DNA from 2 places in the Micromonospora sp. NPDC003816 genome. Region 2 is predicted to be linked to the other one. Evidence: riboswitches for the same ligand, from Rfam matches in the RefSeq annotation. Region 2 holds a riboswitch; the other holds the start of a gene.
What was found. A riboswitch is a leader RNA that binds a small molecule or an ion and turns the genes downstream of it on or off. The one in region 2 is predicted to bind thiamine pyrophosphate.
Positions count from the first base shown of each region.

Region 1: another riboswitch for thiamine pyrophosphate. It lies ahead of ACFYTT_RS17365 (thiamine phosphate synthase); the one in region 2 lies ahead of ACFYTT_RS29045 (ECF transporter S component).

Region 1 covers NZ_JBIANP010000004.1:352,140-358,637, reverse strand. The annotation lists gene ACFYTT_RS17385 (thiamine phosphate synthase) at 167-865, opposite strand; gene ACFYTT_RS17380 (thiazole synthase) at 931-1,749, opposite strand; gene thiS (sulfur carrier protein ThiS) at 1,755-1,955, opposite strand; gene thiO (glycine oxidase ThiO) at 1,970-3,223, opposite strand; gene ACFYTT_RS17365 (thiamine phosphate synthase) at 3,217-3,843, opposite strand; TPP riboswitch at 3,838-3,946, opposite strand; gene ACFYTT_RS17360 (ThuA domain-containing protein) at 4,340-6,498, shown strand, end outside.
Region 2 covers NZ_JBIANP010000016.1:9,747-19,974, forward strand. The annotation lists gene ACFYTT_RS29015 (hypothetical protein) at 1-9, shown strand, start outside; gene ACFYTT_RS29020 (DUF6328 family protein) at 142-642, opposite strand; gene ACFYTT_RS29025 (sugar isomerase domain-containing protein) at 732-1,481, opposite strand; gene ACFYTT_RS29030 (alpha/beta fold hydrolase) at 1,576-2,406, opposite strand; gene ACFYTT_RS29035 (TIGR03943 family putative permease subunit) at 2,417-3,199, opposite strand; gene ACFYTT_RS29040 (permease) at 3,196-4,266, opposite strand; TPP riboswitch at 4,468-4,573, shown strand; gene ACFYTT_RS29045 (ECF transporter S component) at 4,642-5,232, shown strand; gene ACFYTT_RS29050 (ABC transporter ATP-binding protein) at 5,308-6,765, shown strand; gene ACFYTT_RS29055 (energy-coupling factor transporter transmembrane component T family protein) at 6,762-7,562, shown strand; gene ACFYTT_RS29060 (hypothetical protein) at 7,653-7,979, opposite strand; gene gndA (NADP-dependent phosphogluconate dehydrogenase) at 8,374-9,819, shown strand; gene ACFYTT_RS29070 (hypothetical protein) at 9,965-10,150, opposite strand; gene ACFYTT_RS29075 (isoprenyl transferase) at 10,215-10,228, opposite strand, start outside.

The DNA of each region.
Region 1 (6,498 bases), on a different contig from region 2:
CTGGGTTGCGGTTCAGGGCTGCGGCCGACCGTGCCCACTCCGGGCGGTCAGGCTTGATCCCTGCGTGGGCACGGTCGGCCGCAGCCCCGTGGTGGGCGTCGCCCGTCGGGACGGATAGGTGGCCGCTTCGGGTGTCCTGCCTTGGGAGAGGCTGGCGGGGTGGGGGTCATCGCTGGGCCGGGGTGGTGGGGGCGCGGTCGCTGCGGTGGGGGGTCCGGGGCGAAGTCGTCTGGAGAAGCTCGTGGTGGGCGGTGGTGAGGGTGGTGGCGACCTGGTGGGGGTCTCGGGCGCGCATGATGGCGCCTTGCACGGCCACACCGATGGCGCCGGCCTCCACGCAGGCCCGGACCTGTGCGGGAGTCTCGATGCCGCCCAGAGCGAGAACGGGCACGGGGCTGCGACCCACCAGGGCGGCCAGGCCGTCGGGGCCCAGCGGTGGGCCGTAACCGGGCTTGCTGCGGGTGGGAAAGACCGGTGACAGGGTCACGTAGTCCTCGGTGGTGAGTCGGTCCAGCTCCGCCTCGTCGTGGCAGGAGCGGCCGACCAGGTCGGCGACGGGTGGCGGGTACGGGCCGGCGGCCGGCAGGTGGAGCGCGACGAATGCCCCGCCGAAGGTGCTGGGGATCCGCGGGGCGGGCTCGGTCTCGGGCAGGAGCGGGTCGGGGCCGGCGACGATCAGGGTGCCGCCCGCCTCGGCCAGGATCGGTCGCAGCTCGGCGGCGAGCACCAGGCGCTCGACACGCGGCAGGTCCTTCTCGCGCAGCACCACGCACCGCACTCCCCCGGCGACCGCCTGCGCCACCACATCGCGCAGGTCCCCCCGCGCCGCCCGGCGATCCGTCAACAGCACCACACCCGAGACCAGCTGGAGCTTGGTACGAAGAGTCTCCTGGAGGGGCGGGTCAACACCAGGATCGGCGACGTGGCGGGTCACAGGTCTGGTCGACCGTCGTCGGGCGTGGAGGCGAGCGCGTGGAAGCGACGCGGTATACGTCCCGCGCCGTACGCGAGGCGGCCCGCCTCGATCGCGTACCGCATCGCGGTGGCCATCGCGACCGGGTCCTCGGCCCGGGTGACGGCGCTGGCCAGCAGGACCGCGTCACAGCCCAGCTCCATGGCCAGGGCCGCGTCCGAGGCAGTGCCGATGCCCGCGTCGAGGATCACCGGGACCGTCACGTCCTGACGGATCAGCCGGATGTGGTGCGGGTTGTTGACGCCCAGCCCGGAGCCGATCGGCGCGCCGGCCGGCATCACCGCAGCGCAACCCACGTCGGCCAGCCGCCGGGCCAGCACCGGATCGTCCGACGTGTACGGCAGCACGGTGAACCCGTCGTCGACCAGTTCCTCGGCGGCGCGCAGCAGCTCCACCCCGTCGGGCAGCAGCGTGCGCTCGTCGCCGATCACCTCAAGTTTGACCCAGTCGGTGTCGAACGCGTCCCGCGCCAGCCGGGCCACCTTCACCGCCTCACCTGCGGTGTAGCAGCCGGCCGTGTTCGGCAGCAGACGTACGCCACAGCGGTCCAGCAGGTCGAGCAGGCCGCCCGAGCCGACCGCGACGGTGTCCACCCGGCGCAGGGCCAGCGTGACCAGCTCGGTGCCGGAGGCGCGGATCGCCTGCTCCAGCACGTGCAGGTTGGCGGCCCCGCCGGTGCCCAGGACCAGCCGGGAGCCGAACCGGGCCCCGCCCAGCTCGAAGCCCTTCGTGCCGGCGTCCACCTCGGGCCCGTCCGTCGACGGTGTGCGGTCCATCCTGCTCACCCGCCCTGGGCGGCGCTGAGCACCTCGACCCGGTCGCCGCCCCGCAGCACCGTCGCCGGCCAGTCGGTCCGCGGCACCACCTCGCCGTTGACCGCCACCGCGACGCCGCGCGGTTGCGGGGTCACGTCGCGGACCAGTTCGGCGACCGTGACCTCGTCCGACACATGGCGTCCGACACCGTTCACCGTCAACTCCATCATGCATCCTCCGTTCACTGCGCAGGTCGGGTGGCGTCGCCGGACGCGCCGAGGCCGTCCCCCGGTCCGACGTGGGCAGCGGACGTGCCGAAGCCCTCGCCCGGTCCGGCGTCGGCGACGAACGCGCCGAACCGGTCACCCGGTCCGACGTCGGCGGCGAAGCGCTCGGGGCGGAACGGGCGGCCGATGGTGTCGACGGTCGCCCCGGTCACCAGGTCGGTGATCAGGTCGGCGGTCACCGGGGTGAGCACGATGCCGTGCCGGTGGTGACCGGTGGCGACCAGCACGTCCGGCCGGCCCGGCAACGGACCCAGGATCGGGGCGTTGTCCGGGGTGCCGGGGCGCAGCCCGGCGATCGCCTCCACCAGGTCGTACTCGGCCAGTTCCGGCAACAGATCGGTCGCGGCACGCAGCAGTCGCAGCACCGCGCCGGCACCGACCGCCAGATCGGAGCGCTCCTCGACGGTCGCCCCGACGACCACCTCACCGTCGTCGCGGGGCACCAGATAGACGTGCTCGCCGTCGGCGTACCCCCGGATGACGTGCCGGAAGCCCGGCGGACCGCCGTCGGGCGCGCGCAGCCGCAGCACCTGGCCCTTCACCGGGCGGACCGGCAACCCGGTGAGGGCGGCCGCGCCGCAGCCGGCGGCGATCACGGTCACCCGGGCGCGGACGTCGGCCGGTGTCCGCACCGGCTCCGGGACCACCGTCGCACCGGCCCGCTCGGCGGCGAGTCGCAGTGCCGGCACCAGTCGGCGCGGGTCGACCTGGTGGTCGGTGGCGGCGAGCGCCCCACCACGGACCCGGACCGCCAGCGCCGGCTCGCGGTCGCGCAGCTGCGAGGGGCGCAGCGGCGTCACCGGCAACCCCAGTCCCTGCTGGTACGCCCAGAGGCGACGCGCCTCGGCGAGGTCGTCGGCGGTGAGCCCGACCATCAGCGTGCCCTCGGTGCGGTAGCCGATGTCGGCGCCGGTCGCCTCGGTCAGCTCGGCGGCGAACGCCGGCCAGCGGGCGGCCGACTCGGTGAGCAGGGCGGTCAGTTCCTGCTCGCCGAAGTACGCCTCAGCCACCGGCGCGAGCATCCCGGCGGCGGCGTGCGAGGCACCCGAGCCGGGCGCGGGATCGTGCACCACCACCCGCAACCCGCGCGCCGCACAGCGCCAGGCGATCGCCAGCCCGATCGGCCCCCCACCCACGACAGCTACGTCGGGTGTAAGGAAGGGCCCCCTGCTAACGCCTGCGGTAGAGGAAGGGTCCCCTGCTAACACGTCAACGCTCCGATCAGCTCCGCCGCGACGCGAGCCGGATCGGCGGCGGCCGAGAGCACACCGACCACCGCCACCCCGTACGCCCCGGCGGCGCGCAGCGCGGGCAAGTCCGCCACCGTCACCCCGCCGATGGCGTACACCGGCACGGTGACCGCCTCGGCCACCGCCCTCAGACCGGAGACGCCGATCGCCGGCGGCAAACCGTCCTTGGTGGTGGTGGCCCGGCACGGACCGACGCCCAGATAGCTCGCGCCGGCACCGACCGCCTCGGTGGCCGAGGCCGGTTCGCGGGCGGTGGCCCCCAGCACGGCGGCCGGGCCGAGCACCTGCCGCGCCGCCGCGACCGGCAGGTCGTCCGCGCCGACGTGACCACCGGCCGCGCCGGTGGCCAACGCCACATGCAGCCGGTCGTTGACCAGGCAGTCGACCGCGTACGGCGCGCAGAGGGCGAGGACCCGTCGGGTCAGGTCGTACGCCTCGCGGTCGGTCGCGGAGTCCTCGACCCGGACCTGCACCAGGAGTTCGGTACGGGCCACCGGCAGTACGGCCCGGAGCACGGCGAGCGGATCCCGCCCGGGCCGGGTGTCGGTGATCAGATGCAGTCGTCCCAGGGACGGCACGGCAACTCTCCTCCCTGCGCCGGCATTACCCGGATCAGGTTCGACGGTCGGGGGCTCACAGCCCCCCTCTCAGCCCGGTCGACCGGGCTCCCGTGGGTCACTTGCGTGGCCACCGTACGACAGATCCGCTGACCTGCCAAGGTGCGTCCCGCCAGGGGAGCCTGCTCCGCCGCCGGCGTTAGGAGGGGTCCCTTCCTCTACCGCAGGCGTTAGCAGGGGACCCCGCCTTGCACAGGGGGAATGCGTGCTTCACACATAAAAACGGTAATTACAGCCCACCGATACCGAAACGTTACCCATCGAAACCTTGCCATGGATCGATTCAGCGGAATTAATTTGTTCAGCGATTCGACATAATGCCGCAACGGAAGCCCTGGCACGGCACTCCGGCTGCGGCTCCATCAGGGACGGTCTTCGGCGAGCCGGCCCCCGCGACCCCTGTCCGGCAAGGATCAAGGAGACCGGAGTGTTCCGACCACGCCGTATGCGCGTGCCCATGACCGCCACCCTTCTCACCCTCGGACTGGCCGCGACCACGCTCGCCGGCGCACCCGCCGCCCAGGCCGCCCCCGTTCCGGTAGCCCAGGCGCCGGCCCCGCAGGCCGAGGCCGACCCGTTCTCGGTGCTGGTCTTCTCCAAGACCGCCGGCTTCCGGCACGGTTCGATCCCGAGCGGCATCGCCGCCATCCAGCAGCTCGGCGCGGAACACGGGTTCACCGTGGACGCCACCGAGGACAGCACCGCCTTCACCGACCAGAACCTCGCCGGATACCAGGCGGTGATCTGGCTCTCCACCACCGGTGACGTGCTCAACGCCGACCAGCAGGCGGCGTTCGAGCGCTACATCCGGGCCGGTGGCGGGTACGCCGGCGTCCACGCCGCCTCCGACACCGAGTACGACTGGGAGTGGTACGGCGGCCTGGTCGGGGCGTACTTCAACAGCCACCCGGCCAACCAGCAGGCCACGGTCAAGGTGGAGGACCCGGCGCACCCGTCCACCGCGGATCTGCCGGACCGTTGGTCCCGGTTCGACGAGTGGTACAACTACCGCACCAACCCGCGCGGCAAGGTGCACGTGCTGGCCACGCTGGACGAGACCAGCTACTCCCCCGGCTCCGGCGCGATGGGTCACGACCACCCGATCGCCTGGTGCCAGGACTACGACGGCGGCCGGGCCTGGTACACCGGTGGCGGCCACACCAACGAGTCGTACGCCGAGCCGCAGTTCCTCGGTCATCTGCTCGGCGGCATCCGGACCGCGGCCGGGGTGCAGGACGCCGACTGCGGCGCCTCGCTGACCGCCAGCTTCGAGAAGGTGACGCTGGACAGCAACACCAGCAACCCGATGGAGCTGGACGTGGCCGCGGACGGCCGGGTCTTCTACATCGAGCGCGACGGCCGGGTGCAGATCGTCAAGCCGGACACCGGCAACACGGTCACCGCCATCGACCTCGACGTCTTCACCGGCAACGAGGACGGGTTGATCGGCATCCGCCTCGACCCGGACTTCGCCACCAACAACTGGGTGTACCTCTACTACGCGCCGAACGACGGGGTGGCGCGCAACGTGCTGTCCCGGTTCACGGTGAGCGGTGACGCGATCGACGCGGCCTCCGAGAAGGTCGTCCTCCAGGTCGACACCCAGCGCAACACCTGCTGCCACGCGGGCGGCACCATGACGTTCGACTCGGCCGGCAACCTCTACCTGGCCACGGGCGACAACACCAACCCGTTCCAGTCGGACGCGTACACCCCGATCGACGAGCGTCCGGGCCGTGCCGACTACGACGCGCAGCGCACCTCCGGCAACACCAACGACCTACGCGGCAAGGTCCTGCGGATCCACCCGGAGGACGACGGGACGTACACCATCCCGGAGGGCAACCTGTTCCCGCCGGGCACCGAGAAGACCCGGCCGGAGATCTACGGCATGGGCTTCCGCAACCCGTTCCGGATCGGCATCGACCTGGCCACCGACACCCTCTACGTCGCCGACTACGGTCCGGACGCCGCCTCGGCGAACCCGAACCGTGGCCCGGCGGGCCTGGTCGAGTGGAACATCGTGGCCGAGGCCGGCAACTACGGCTGGCCGTACTGCCACGGCGGGAACCAGGCGTACAACGACTACCAGTTCCCGTCCGGCCCGAGCGGAGCGAAGTTCGACTGCGCCGCCGTGGTGAACAACTCGCCCAACAACACCGGCCTGACCAACCTGCCACCGGCCATCGCGGCCACCGTCGACTACGGCTACAGCGGTGACCCCCGGTTCCCGGAGATCGGTGGCGGTGGCGCGCCGATGGGCGGCCCGGTCTACCGGTACGACGCCGACCTCGACTCGGACCGCAAGTGGCCGGCGTACTACGACGGCAAGGCGCTGCTCGGCGAGTGGAACCAGTCCAAGATGTACACGATGCAGGTCAGCGCCGACGGGCGGGAACTGGTCGACATCAACCAGTTGCTCACCGGGATGACCTTCATCCGTCCGATGGACTTCGAGTTCGGCCCCGACGGCGCGATGTACCTGATCGAGTGGGGCAGCGGCTTCGGCGGCAACAACGACAACTCCGGCGTCTACCGGATCGACTACATCGCCGGTGACCGGGCCCCGATCGCGGTGGCCTCCGCCGAGCCGACCTCCGGTCCGGCGCCGCTGAC
Region 2 (10,228 bases):
CGCCCCTAACCCCCACCCCCTAACCCCGACACCGCGTTGATCAAGAAGTTTTCGCCGTCCGAGCCCATGGGGCATGGCCAAAACTTCTTGATCAACGCGGCCATGGTGGGGGGTGGGGGAAGCGGTCCAGACCCGGCGGGGTCAGCCCGGGGATAGCCCGCTCGGGTCCTCCTCGTCGTCGATGTCGTCGTCCCCCCAGTTACGACGGCTGAACGGCAGGATCACCCAGAACGTGAGGAACCACAGGCCGGTGACCGCACTGAGCAGGAAGGCGATCGGCCGGGCGAGCACGAAATCGGTGATCAGCAGTACCGAGCTGACCATCGCGACCAGCATGAAGGCGAGACCGGCGCTGGCCATCTTGTGGGCGAACTGCACCAGCTCCGGCTTGCGGCCCTGACGGAACAGGGCCCGGTGGAACGCCACCGGCGAGATGATCATCGCGGTGGCGCCGGCCGCCGCGATCAGCGCGACGACGTAGACGTCGCGCTGGAATTCCGTGGTACGCGTGAAACCGTTACTGAACGGCAGGGTGAGCAGGAAGGCGAAGAGAATCTGTACGCCGGTCTGCGCGACCCGTAACTCCTGAAGCAGGTCAGCGAAGTTCCGCTGCCAGCGCTGCTTCTCGGTCTCCTTGGACACCGCGAACCTCCGAGGGAACACGCTCCACCCGGTCGGCACGCCCGACCGGCGGAACGCAGATGCCCCGCCGCGCACGACCCGAAACCGACTCAGGAACCGCGCCGGATCCGCCCTGCGTAACGGGCCTCCAGCGCGTCGTTGTGCGCGTCGCCACCGGCGATGTTGGCCGACAGGTAGACCGGCGGCTGCTCGTCGGCGGCCACCAACCGGGCCACCACCTCGACCACGATCTGCTGGGCCAGCAACGCCGCCGTGATCGAGGAGACCGCGCCCACCGCACCGCCGGACGGCAGTGGCAGCGTCGCGTCCCCGTACGGGGCACCGTTGTCCAGCACCACGTCGGCGAAGTCGGCGAGCTTGCGCCCGGACGGGTGGCGGGACTCCATCCGGGCCGAGTGCGCGGCGGAGGTGATCGCGACCAGCGGATGGCCCCGCGCGACGACCAGCGAGGCGAACTCCACCATCGCCCCGTTCACGCCCGAGTTCGAGGCGAGCACGAAGACGTCACGCGGGCCGATCGGGGCGAGGTCGTAGAGCCGATGCGCGACCGACGGGTCCCGCTCCAGCTTCGGGCCCAGCACGTCGACCGGCTCCCCGCCGTGCAGCACCAGGTCCCGCAGGGCGATCCGGTTGGTCGGCACCAGCCCGCCGGCCCGGCCGGCGATCTCCATCGCCAGGGCCTCCGAGTGGCCGGTACCGAAGGCGTGCACCACCCCGTCGGCCCGGATCGCCTCGGCGATCAGGTCGGCCGCCCGGCCCACCTGCTCCCGCTGGCTGCCCGCCACCCGGGTCATCGTCGCGGTCACCTCGGCCAGGTAGCCCTCGGCACTCAGCGTCATGCTCTCTCCCGCCTCCCTCGGATCGCCGCCGCCCGACGACCCCACCCAGCTTCCCGCACGGCCCGTGCCGCCGTCCGGCCGGTCGGGCGGCCCGTCAGGCGGTCGGGCGGGCGCGGGCCAGGATCGCCTCGGCCAACGGCGTGGGCGCCTCGTCCGGGATCCAGTGGCTGACGCCGGACAGCTCGACGAGACGGTAGTCACCGGTCACGTGTGCGGCGCAGGCGTCGGCGGCGGTCCGTCCGATGGCGACGTCACGGTCGCTCCAGACGAAGGTGGTCGGTACCGACACCGGGCCGACCGCCGCCAACTCGGAGCGGGACATCGCCCGGTACCAGTTCAGCGCCGCGGTGAGCGCGCCCGGCTCGCGCAGCGGGTCGGCGTACGCGGCCACCCGGGCGTCGTCACCGACGTCGCGCAACAGCCGCCGCAACCCGAGCGCGTCGAGCGCCAGCAGCGTCTTCTCGGCCATGCCCTGCTGCCGGAACAGCAGCATGTACGCCGAGCGCGCCTTCTGCTGCGGGTCGTGGGCCAACGCGTGCGCCATGGCGGCCGGGTGCGGCACGGAGACCGCGGTGAGCGTGCGTACCCGGTCGGGGTGGCCGGCGGCGAGCGCCCAGGCGACGACGGCGCCCCAGTCGTGGCCGACCACGTGCGCCCGCGTCACGCCGAGGGCGTCGAGCACCGCCACCGCGTCGGCGACCAACTCTCCCAGCCGGTACGCCGCCACCTCGGTCGGCCGTGCCTGCGGCGAGTAGCCCCGCTGGTCCAGCGCGTACGTGCGCAGGCCCGCGCCGTGCAGGACGGGCGCCAACGCGTCCCACTCGCCCGAGTGCTGGGGGAAGCCGTGCAGCAGTAGCACCGGGTCACCCGAGTCGGGGCCGCCGGGGTGGATCTCGAACCGTAGACCTCGGGCGTCGACCTGCATGTCCGGAACGCTACTCGTACTGGCGCTTGGGCACCGGCACCTGCCGCCACGACTCGATCTCCAGGTACGGGATCTCGGCGTCGTTGACCGGGTCCCGCCCGATCCGGTCGCTGTAGCGGCCGACCACCTCGACCCAACTGTCGTTGGGCAGCCCGACCGGCACGTCACCGGTGAGCCCGAGTTTGATCGGCCGACCGTCGGCGGCGCAGCAGGAGAGCACCATCCGGGCGAGAATCGGCTCGCCACCGGCGCCGGTGGCGAGGAACCCGGTGAGGACCACCCGCCGGTCGCCGATCGAGGTGCCCCGGTCGAACAGTGCCCGGGAGGCGTAGTCGAGCACGCTGACCCGCACCGGGTCGCCCTCCGGCAGGGGTGGGTAGTCGGACTCGCGGGGGGCGTTCAGCGCGGTGCCGGCCTGCCCCGCCGCGTACGACCCGAGGGCCGGCGGGGCGACCAGCAGCAGCCCGAGCACGGGCAGGATGAGCAGCCAGCCGATCCGGGGCTCGTGGTGGCCGTGGTCGTCGTGCTCGTCGGTCTGGCCCGTCGCCACCGGGGCGGGACCGCTCACCGGGCCGGTGGACCCGCCGCCGGTCGGGGCCGTCGCGCGGGGCGCGGAGGGACGCAGTTCGTGCCAGAGGGTCATCACCGCGGCGACCACGAGCAGCAGACCGGCGGCGATCAGGAACGGGCGCAGGCCCTCCTTGACGTACCGCAGATAGAGGTCGGTGACGCTGGCCCGGATCACCGCCCCGCCGAGCAGCAGCAGGATCACCGCTTGCGCCTGTCGGTTCACAGCAGCACCATCCCGACTCCGGTGGCCATCAGCAGGGCGACCGCGAACGTGGCCGGCGCGAACCGGAAGGCGAACCGCCGGCCGAAGACACCGGCCTGCATCGAGATCAGCTTGAGGTCGACCATCGGCCCCACCACCAGGAAGACCAGTCGGGACGTGAGGGAGAACTGCGACAGCGAGGCCGCGACGAAGGCGTCCGCCTCGGAACAGAGCGAGAGCAGGACGGCCAGCAGCGCCAGCGCCAGGATCGACAGCCAGGCGTTGTCCGCGAGGGTCTGGAGCCAGCGTTCCGGCACCAGCACGTTGATGCTGGCGGCGGCCATCGCGCCGAGCACCAGAAAGCCACCGGCGTGGGTGACGTCGTGCCGGACGGCGGCCCAGAAGGCCCGGCTCCGCCGGGGATCGTCCAGCTCCGGGCGACGCGGCATCTTGATCCACTCGGTGCGGCCGAGCCGCAGCCAGAGCCACCCCATGATCATTGCCACGATCAGGCTGGCGACCCCCCGGGCGAGGACCATCTCCGGATTGTTGGGGAAGGCGACCGCCGTGGCGACGAGCACGATCGGGTTGACCGCCGGGGCGGCCAGCAGGAAGGCCAGGGCCGCCGCCGGCGTGACGCCCCGGCGGATCAGCGAGCCCGCGATCGGCACCGACCCGCACTCGCAGCCCGGCAGCACCACACCGGCCGCGCTGGCCGCCGGCACCGCGAGCGCCGGGTGCCGGGGCAACGCCCTGGCCCAGAACGACCGGGGTACGAAGACGGCGATCACGGCGGAGAGGAGGATGCCGAAGACCAGGAACGGCACCGCCTGCACCATGATCGAGACGAACACGGTGGTCCACGTCTGGATGCGGGGATCGTCGAGCGCCCCGGCCAACGGATCACGAAAGATGATCAGCAGGACCAGCAGCGCCGCCAGGATCTCCACCGAACCGATCCGGTCGCCGAGCCAACGTCGGGGCGGCTCGCCGCCGCCCGGCCCGGCCGGACGTTCCTCGGTGGCCACGCCCGTCGGACGACCCTCCGGTTCACCGGCCGGCACGGCATGGTCCGTGTCTGTGCTCACCCTGCCGCCTCTCGGCCCTCGTGGATCGGCGGCCTGAGATTACCGTCCGGAGCCGATGACGTCGATGGATGTCACGAAACCGGGCGGGTTCCCGCGCCCGGTGGGCACCTCCGGAACCAACGGTCGTCGGCAACCGGCATGACCTGCGTAGATCACATTGTCCGTCGATCTTCGAAGGTGTTAGCGTCGGCGGGACAACACCACCTCCGACAGGGGAGCGCACAGCGCTGAGAGTGCGGGTCCGCCCGCAGACCCTCCGTACCTGATCTGGGTAATGCCAGCGCAGGGAGTTCGGTCCACCTCCAGCCCGCCACGCCCGGCCACGCCGGTCGCGGCGTGCGTCTTGCCTGGTTCGACACTGGACTGGGAGCACTCATGAGCCAACCGACCACCACCCGGTGGCGCACCGTCGACATCGTCGTGGCCGCGGTGATCGCCGTCGGCTTCGGTGTCATCTTCTGGGCCTGGGGCCTGCTCTGGCGGGCGGTCGACCCGGCCTTCGCCTTCTTCCCGGCCAGCCAGGCCGTCATGTACGGCGTCTGGCTGGTCCCGGCGGTGCTCGGCGGGCTGGTGATCCGCAAGCCGGGTGCCGCGCTGTTCTGCGAGGCGGTCGCGGCGACGGTCTCCGCGTTGCTGGGCTCCGAGTGGGGCGGTGTCACCATCGTCCAGGGCCTGATCCAGGGCCTCGGGGCGGAGATGGCCTTCGCCGCCTTCCGGTACCGCTCGTTCCGGCTGCCGACGGCGCTGCTCGCCGGCGCGATGACCGGCCTCGGCGCCGCCCTGTTCGACTTCTTCACCTGGAACGCCGCGTACGAGCTGGGCACCTACCGCATCCCGTACGCGCTGCTCACCGTGCTCAGCGCCACCGTGATCGCCGGTGCCGGCGGCTACGCGCTCACCAAGGCGCTCGCCGGCACCGGCGTCCTGGACCGCTTCCCCGCCGGTCGCGAGCGGAACCTGGTCTGACCACGCCCGGTGGAGCCGGCCCGACCGGCTCCACCGGGCCACCGACGGGTCGGGCACGAGAGACGGGGGTGGCGGGTGGGTGAGGTGCGGCTGCGCGGCTTCGGCTGGCGCCACGCCGGGCGGCGCGCCTGGGCGGTGCGCGGCGTGGACCTGCGGGTACGCCGAGGCGAGCGGCTACTGCTGCTCGGGCCCTCCGGCGCCGGCAAGAGCACCCTGCTCGCCGCGCTGGCCGGACTGCTGCCGGAGGACTCCGGCGAACAGGAGGGCAGCATCGAGATCGACGGCCGGCCGCCCGCCGAGATCCGCGAGCGAGTCGGCATCGTCTTCCAGGATCCGCAGTCCCAGCTCGTCATGGCCCGCAGCGGCGACGACGTCGCGTTCGGGCTGGAGAACCGGGGCGTACCCGCCACGCAGATCTGGTCCCGGGTGGACGAGGCGCTGCGCCGGGTCGGCTTCCCGTACCCCCGCGACCGCCCCACCGCCGCGCTCTCCGGCGGCGAACAGCAGCGGCTCGCCCTGGCCGGCGTGCTCGCGCTCCGTCCCCACCTGCTGCTGCTCGACGAACCCACCGCCAACCTCGACCCGGCCGGGGCCGACCTGGTCCGTGCCGCCGTGGGCCGCGCGGTCCACGGCGACACCACCCTGATCCTGGTCGAGCACCGGGTGGCCGACGCCCTGCCGCTGGTCGACCGGGTGGTGGTGCTCGACGCCGGTGGCGGCGTCCGCGTCGACGGCCCGCCGGAGGCCGTGTTCGCCGCCCACGGCGACGCCCTCGCCGCCGACGGCGTCTGGGTGCCCGGCCGCCAGATCCCGCCGCGCCGGGCCACCACCGGCCCCGGCGAGGTGTTGCTCACCGCCGACCGGCTCGGCCACCCGCCCCGGCTGGCCGCCACCGACCTGGCGGTACGCGCCGGAGCGGCACTCGCCGTGCTCGGCCCCAACGGCGCCGGCAAGTCCACCCTCGCGGTGCTGCTCGGCGGGCTGCTCAAGCCGGGCACCGGGCGGCTGGCGGCCGGCGTCGAGCTGGCCGGGGCCGACGCCCGCACCCCACCGCACCGGTGGCGGGCACCCGCGCTGGCCCGCCGGATCGGCTCGGTGTTCCAGGACCCGGAGCACCAGTTCGTCACCGGCACGGTCTTCGACGAACTGGCACTCGGCCCCCGACGGACCGGCGCCACCGAGACGGCGGTCCGCCGACGCGTCGACGAGTTGCTGCAACGGCTGCGGTTGGACCGCCTGGCCGGGGCGAACCCGTACACCCTCTCCGGCGGCGAGGCGCGGCGGCTGAGCGTCGCGACCGCCCTGGCCACCGCGCCCCGGCTGCTGATCTGCGACGAGCCCACCTTCGGCCAGGACCGACGCACCTGGCGGGAGCTGGTGGACCTGTTCGCGGAGCTACGCGACGCCGGTCACGCCCTGGTGACGGTCACCCACGACGCCGAGTTCGTCGCCGCGCTCGCCGACCGGACGCTGACGCTGACGCGCCCACCGGCCGCCGAGGCCCCGTCGTCTCCTCCGGCGGCGGACCGATGATCGACTTCGAACCGGTCGCCCGGCCGGACGCGCCACTGGCCCGGCGCAATCCGGTGGCCAAGCTGGCGGCGGCGCTGCTGTTCGCGTTTCCGCTGCTGGCGACGCTGGACCCGGTCGCACCGGCGATCGCGATCGCAATCGAGTTGGCGGTCCTGCCGCTGTTCGGCGTGCGCTACCGGGTGCTGTTCCGCCGGGTGTGGCCGTTGCTCGCCGCCGCCGTCGGCGTACTGGTGACGCTGGTGCTCTTCGCCGCGGACCGCTCGGGCCGGGTCCTGCTCGACGCCGGACCGGTCGTGGTCACCTCGGCGGTGCTGCTCACCGCGCTCGGCCTGGTGCTGCGGCTGTTCGCGGTGGCACTGCCCGGCGTGATCGTCTTCGCCACCACCGATCCGACCGACCTTGCCGACGCGCTGGTGCAGAACGCCCGCGCACCGGCCCGGTTCGCGATCGGCGCGCTGGCGGCGTTCCGGCTGCTCCCGTTGCTCGGGCAGGAGTGGCAGATGATCGTCATGGCCCGCCGGGCACGTGGTGTCGAGGCGGGACGCAACCCGGTGGCGAAACTGCGGCTCTTCGTCTCCACCGCGTTCACGCTGCTGGTCGGCGCGATCCGCCGGGGCACCCGGCTGGCGGTCGCGATGGACGCGCGCGGCTTCGACGCGGGGGTGCCGCGTACCGTCGCCCGCCGGCAGTATTTCGGCGCGGCCGACTGGCTGCTGATGGTCGTCGCGGCGACGCTGGCCGCCGCCGCGTTGGGCGTCAGCGTCGCGCTCGGCACCTTCCGTCCGCTGATCGGCTGAGCCGCGCGCCGGGGGTGGGTGGATCTGTTGTCGTCGGAGCGACAACAGATCCACCCACCTTTCAGCCACACCGTACGGTGCCCCGGTCGCTCACTTGCGCCGGAAGGCGTACTGCCGGCCCGCTCCGACACGCTGTCCACGGTCGGAACGGACCCCCTTGCCCCGGCCGGAGGCTGTCGGACCGGTGGTCGGCGCGGGCGGTGCGCCCGGCGGCTCCCGGTCTGTGAGGTCCGACCTGGACGTGTCGACCGGAGGCAACGACGCCGCCGGGGACGTGAGCCCGGCGGAGGGCCGTACCAGGGGCGGCAGTCCGAGCGGTGGGGTGACCGCGTCGGTCGACGCGTCGACGTGGGGCGGCGTCACCGTGGACAGCCGGGCGGCACCACGGGACTTCTTCGGTTTACGGCTGGCAGGCATCGGAGCCTCCTCGCTCGGCGGTGTCGGCGCGTACGCCACGCCACCGCCGTCGGTGGGGACCGCCGGACGGCGGTCGGGCGGAATCAGCGGAAGGTCGTTCCGGAGCGGCCACGGAGGACGTCGCGTCAACGGCGACGAGAGGGACGCGCGGACACCCGGAAGCGACGGGTCCACGGCCACAGGGGCGGCGGACCGGCTCGATGAAGCGGGTGTCAGTAGCGCATGCCCGCACGCTATCCCGGCCGGAGAGCGGAACGCATCCGGATTATCGGCAACCCGGTGCCGTGCGCTACGCGACCACCTGATGACCAGCGGTGGGGGGACGGCGCGGTCCGGGGTCCGGCCGCGATACCGTCGCAGCACTACAGGTAGACGGCGGAAGGTGGCGACGAGGATGGCGGATCGGGCTACGGCGCAGATCGGTGTGACCGGGCTGGCGGTGATGGGTCGGAACCTGGCCCGGAACCTGGCCCGCAACGGGTTCACCGTGGCGTTGCACAACCGCTCGCCGGAACGGACCCGGTCGCTGGTGGCCGAGCACGGCGACGAGGGCACCTTCGTGCCGACGGAGTCCCTGGTGGACTTCGTCGCCGCGCTGGAGCGCCCGCGCGCGGTGATCATCATGGTCAAGGCGGGCGGCCCCACCGACGCGGTGATCGACGAGTTGGTGCCGCTGCTCGAAGAGGGCGACATCATCATCGACTGCGGCAACGCGCACTTCGCCGACACCCGTCGCCGGGAGGAGGCGCTGCGGACCAAGGGCCTGCACTTCGTCGGCACCGGCGTCTCCGGCGGCGAGGAGGGCGCCCTCTGGGGGCCGAGCATCATGCCGGGCGGGTCGGCCGAGTCGTACCGCAAGCTCGGGCCGATCTTCGAGAAGATCGCCGCGCAGGTCGAGGGCGAGCCCTGCTGCGAGCACGTGGGGCCGGACGGTGCCGGGCACTTCGTGAAGATGGTCCACAACGGCATCGAGTACGCCGACATGCAGCTCATCGCCGAGGCGTACGACCTGCTGCGCGCCGGACTGGGCGCGACCCCGTCGGAACTCGCGGAGATCTTCCGGGAGTGGAACTCCGGCGAGCTGGAGTCCTTCCTGATCGAGATCACCGCCGACGTGCTGGCGCACACCGACGCCGCCACCGGCGAGGCGTTCGTGGACGTGGTACAGGACCGGGCCGAGCAGAAGGGCACCGGCCGGTGGACCGTCCAGATCGCCCTCGACCTCGGCATCCCGATCACCGGCATCGCCGAGGCGACGTTCGCCCGGTCGCTCTCCGGTCACGTCGACCAGCGTGAGGCCGCCGTGCGGGCGTTCCCGGACTCCGGGGAGAAGTGGCAGGTCGCCGACCGCGAGGCGTTCATCGAGGACGTACGCCGGGCGCTGCTCGCCTCCAAGATCGTGGCGTACGCGCAGGGCTTCGACCAGATCCGGGCCGGCAGCGCCGAGTACGACTGGGACATCGACCTGGGCGGCACGGCGAAGATCTGGCGGGGCGGCTGCATCATCCGGGCCCGCTTCCTGGACCGCATCAAGCAGGCCTACGACGAGCAGCCGGAGCTGCCCACGCTGCTGGTGGCGCCGTGGTTCGCGGACACCGTGCGCGACGGTGTGCCGAGCTGGCGGCGGGTGGTGGCCGAGGCGGCCCGGGTCGGCGTGCCGGCACCCGCGTTCGCCTCGTCGCTGGCCTACTTCGACGCGCTGCGCGCGCAGCGTCTCCCGGCCGCGCTCATCCAAGGCCTGCGGGACAACTTCGGCGCGCACACCTACCGCCGGGTCGACCGCGACGGTTCCTTCCACACCCTCTGGGCCACCCCCGACCGCGCCGAGACCCCGGCCTGACGTCTTCCCACCGGTCTTCCGCGTTAGGAAGGGTCCCCTGCTATGCACCAGGCGTTAGCAGGGGACCCTTCCTTACACGCACACCCGCATATACGACGCCGCCCCTGGCTCCACGTGGAGCCAGGGGCGGCGTCGTGTACGTCAGTCAGAAGAAGCGGCGACGCCGGGCCTTCTGCGGGCGGATCAGGTCCGCTCCCTGCGTGAGCAGGCGACTGGCCCTGGACGGGCCCCGCCGGGATTCCATCGAGTGGCTGAGCCGGCGGGCACCGGCGGCCGCCAACGGAACCGCAACGGCCATCACCGCCCACTGGGCGACACGCTTGCGCATCATGTGGGTTCACCTCCGTCAGTGGCTGCTGACGACACTGATACCCACTCCGGTCCGCCGTTAAGCGTCAGACCGTCGGGG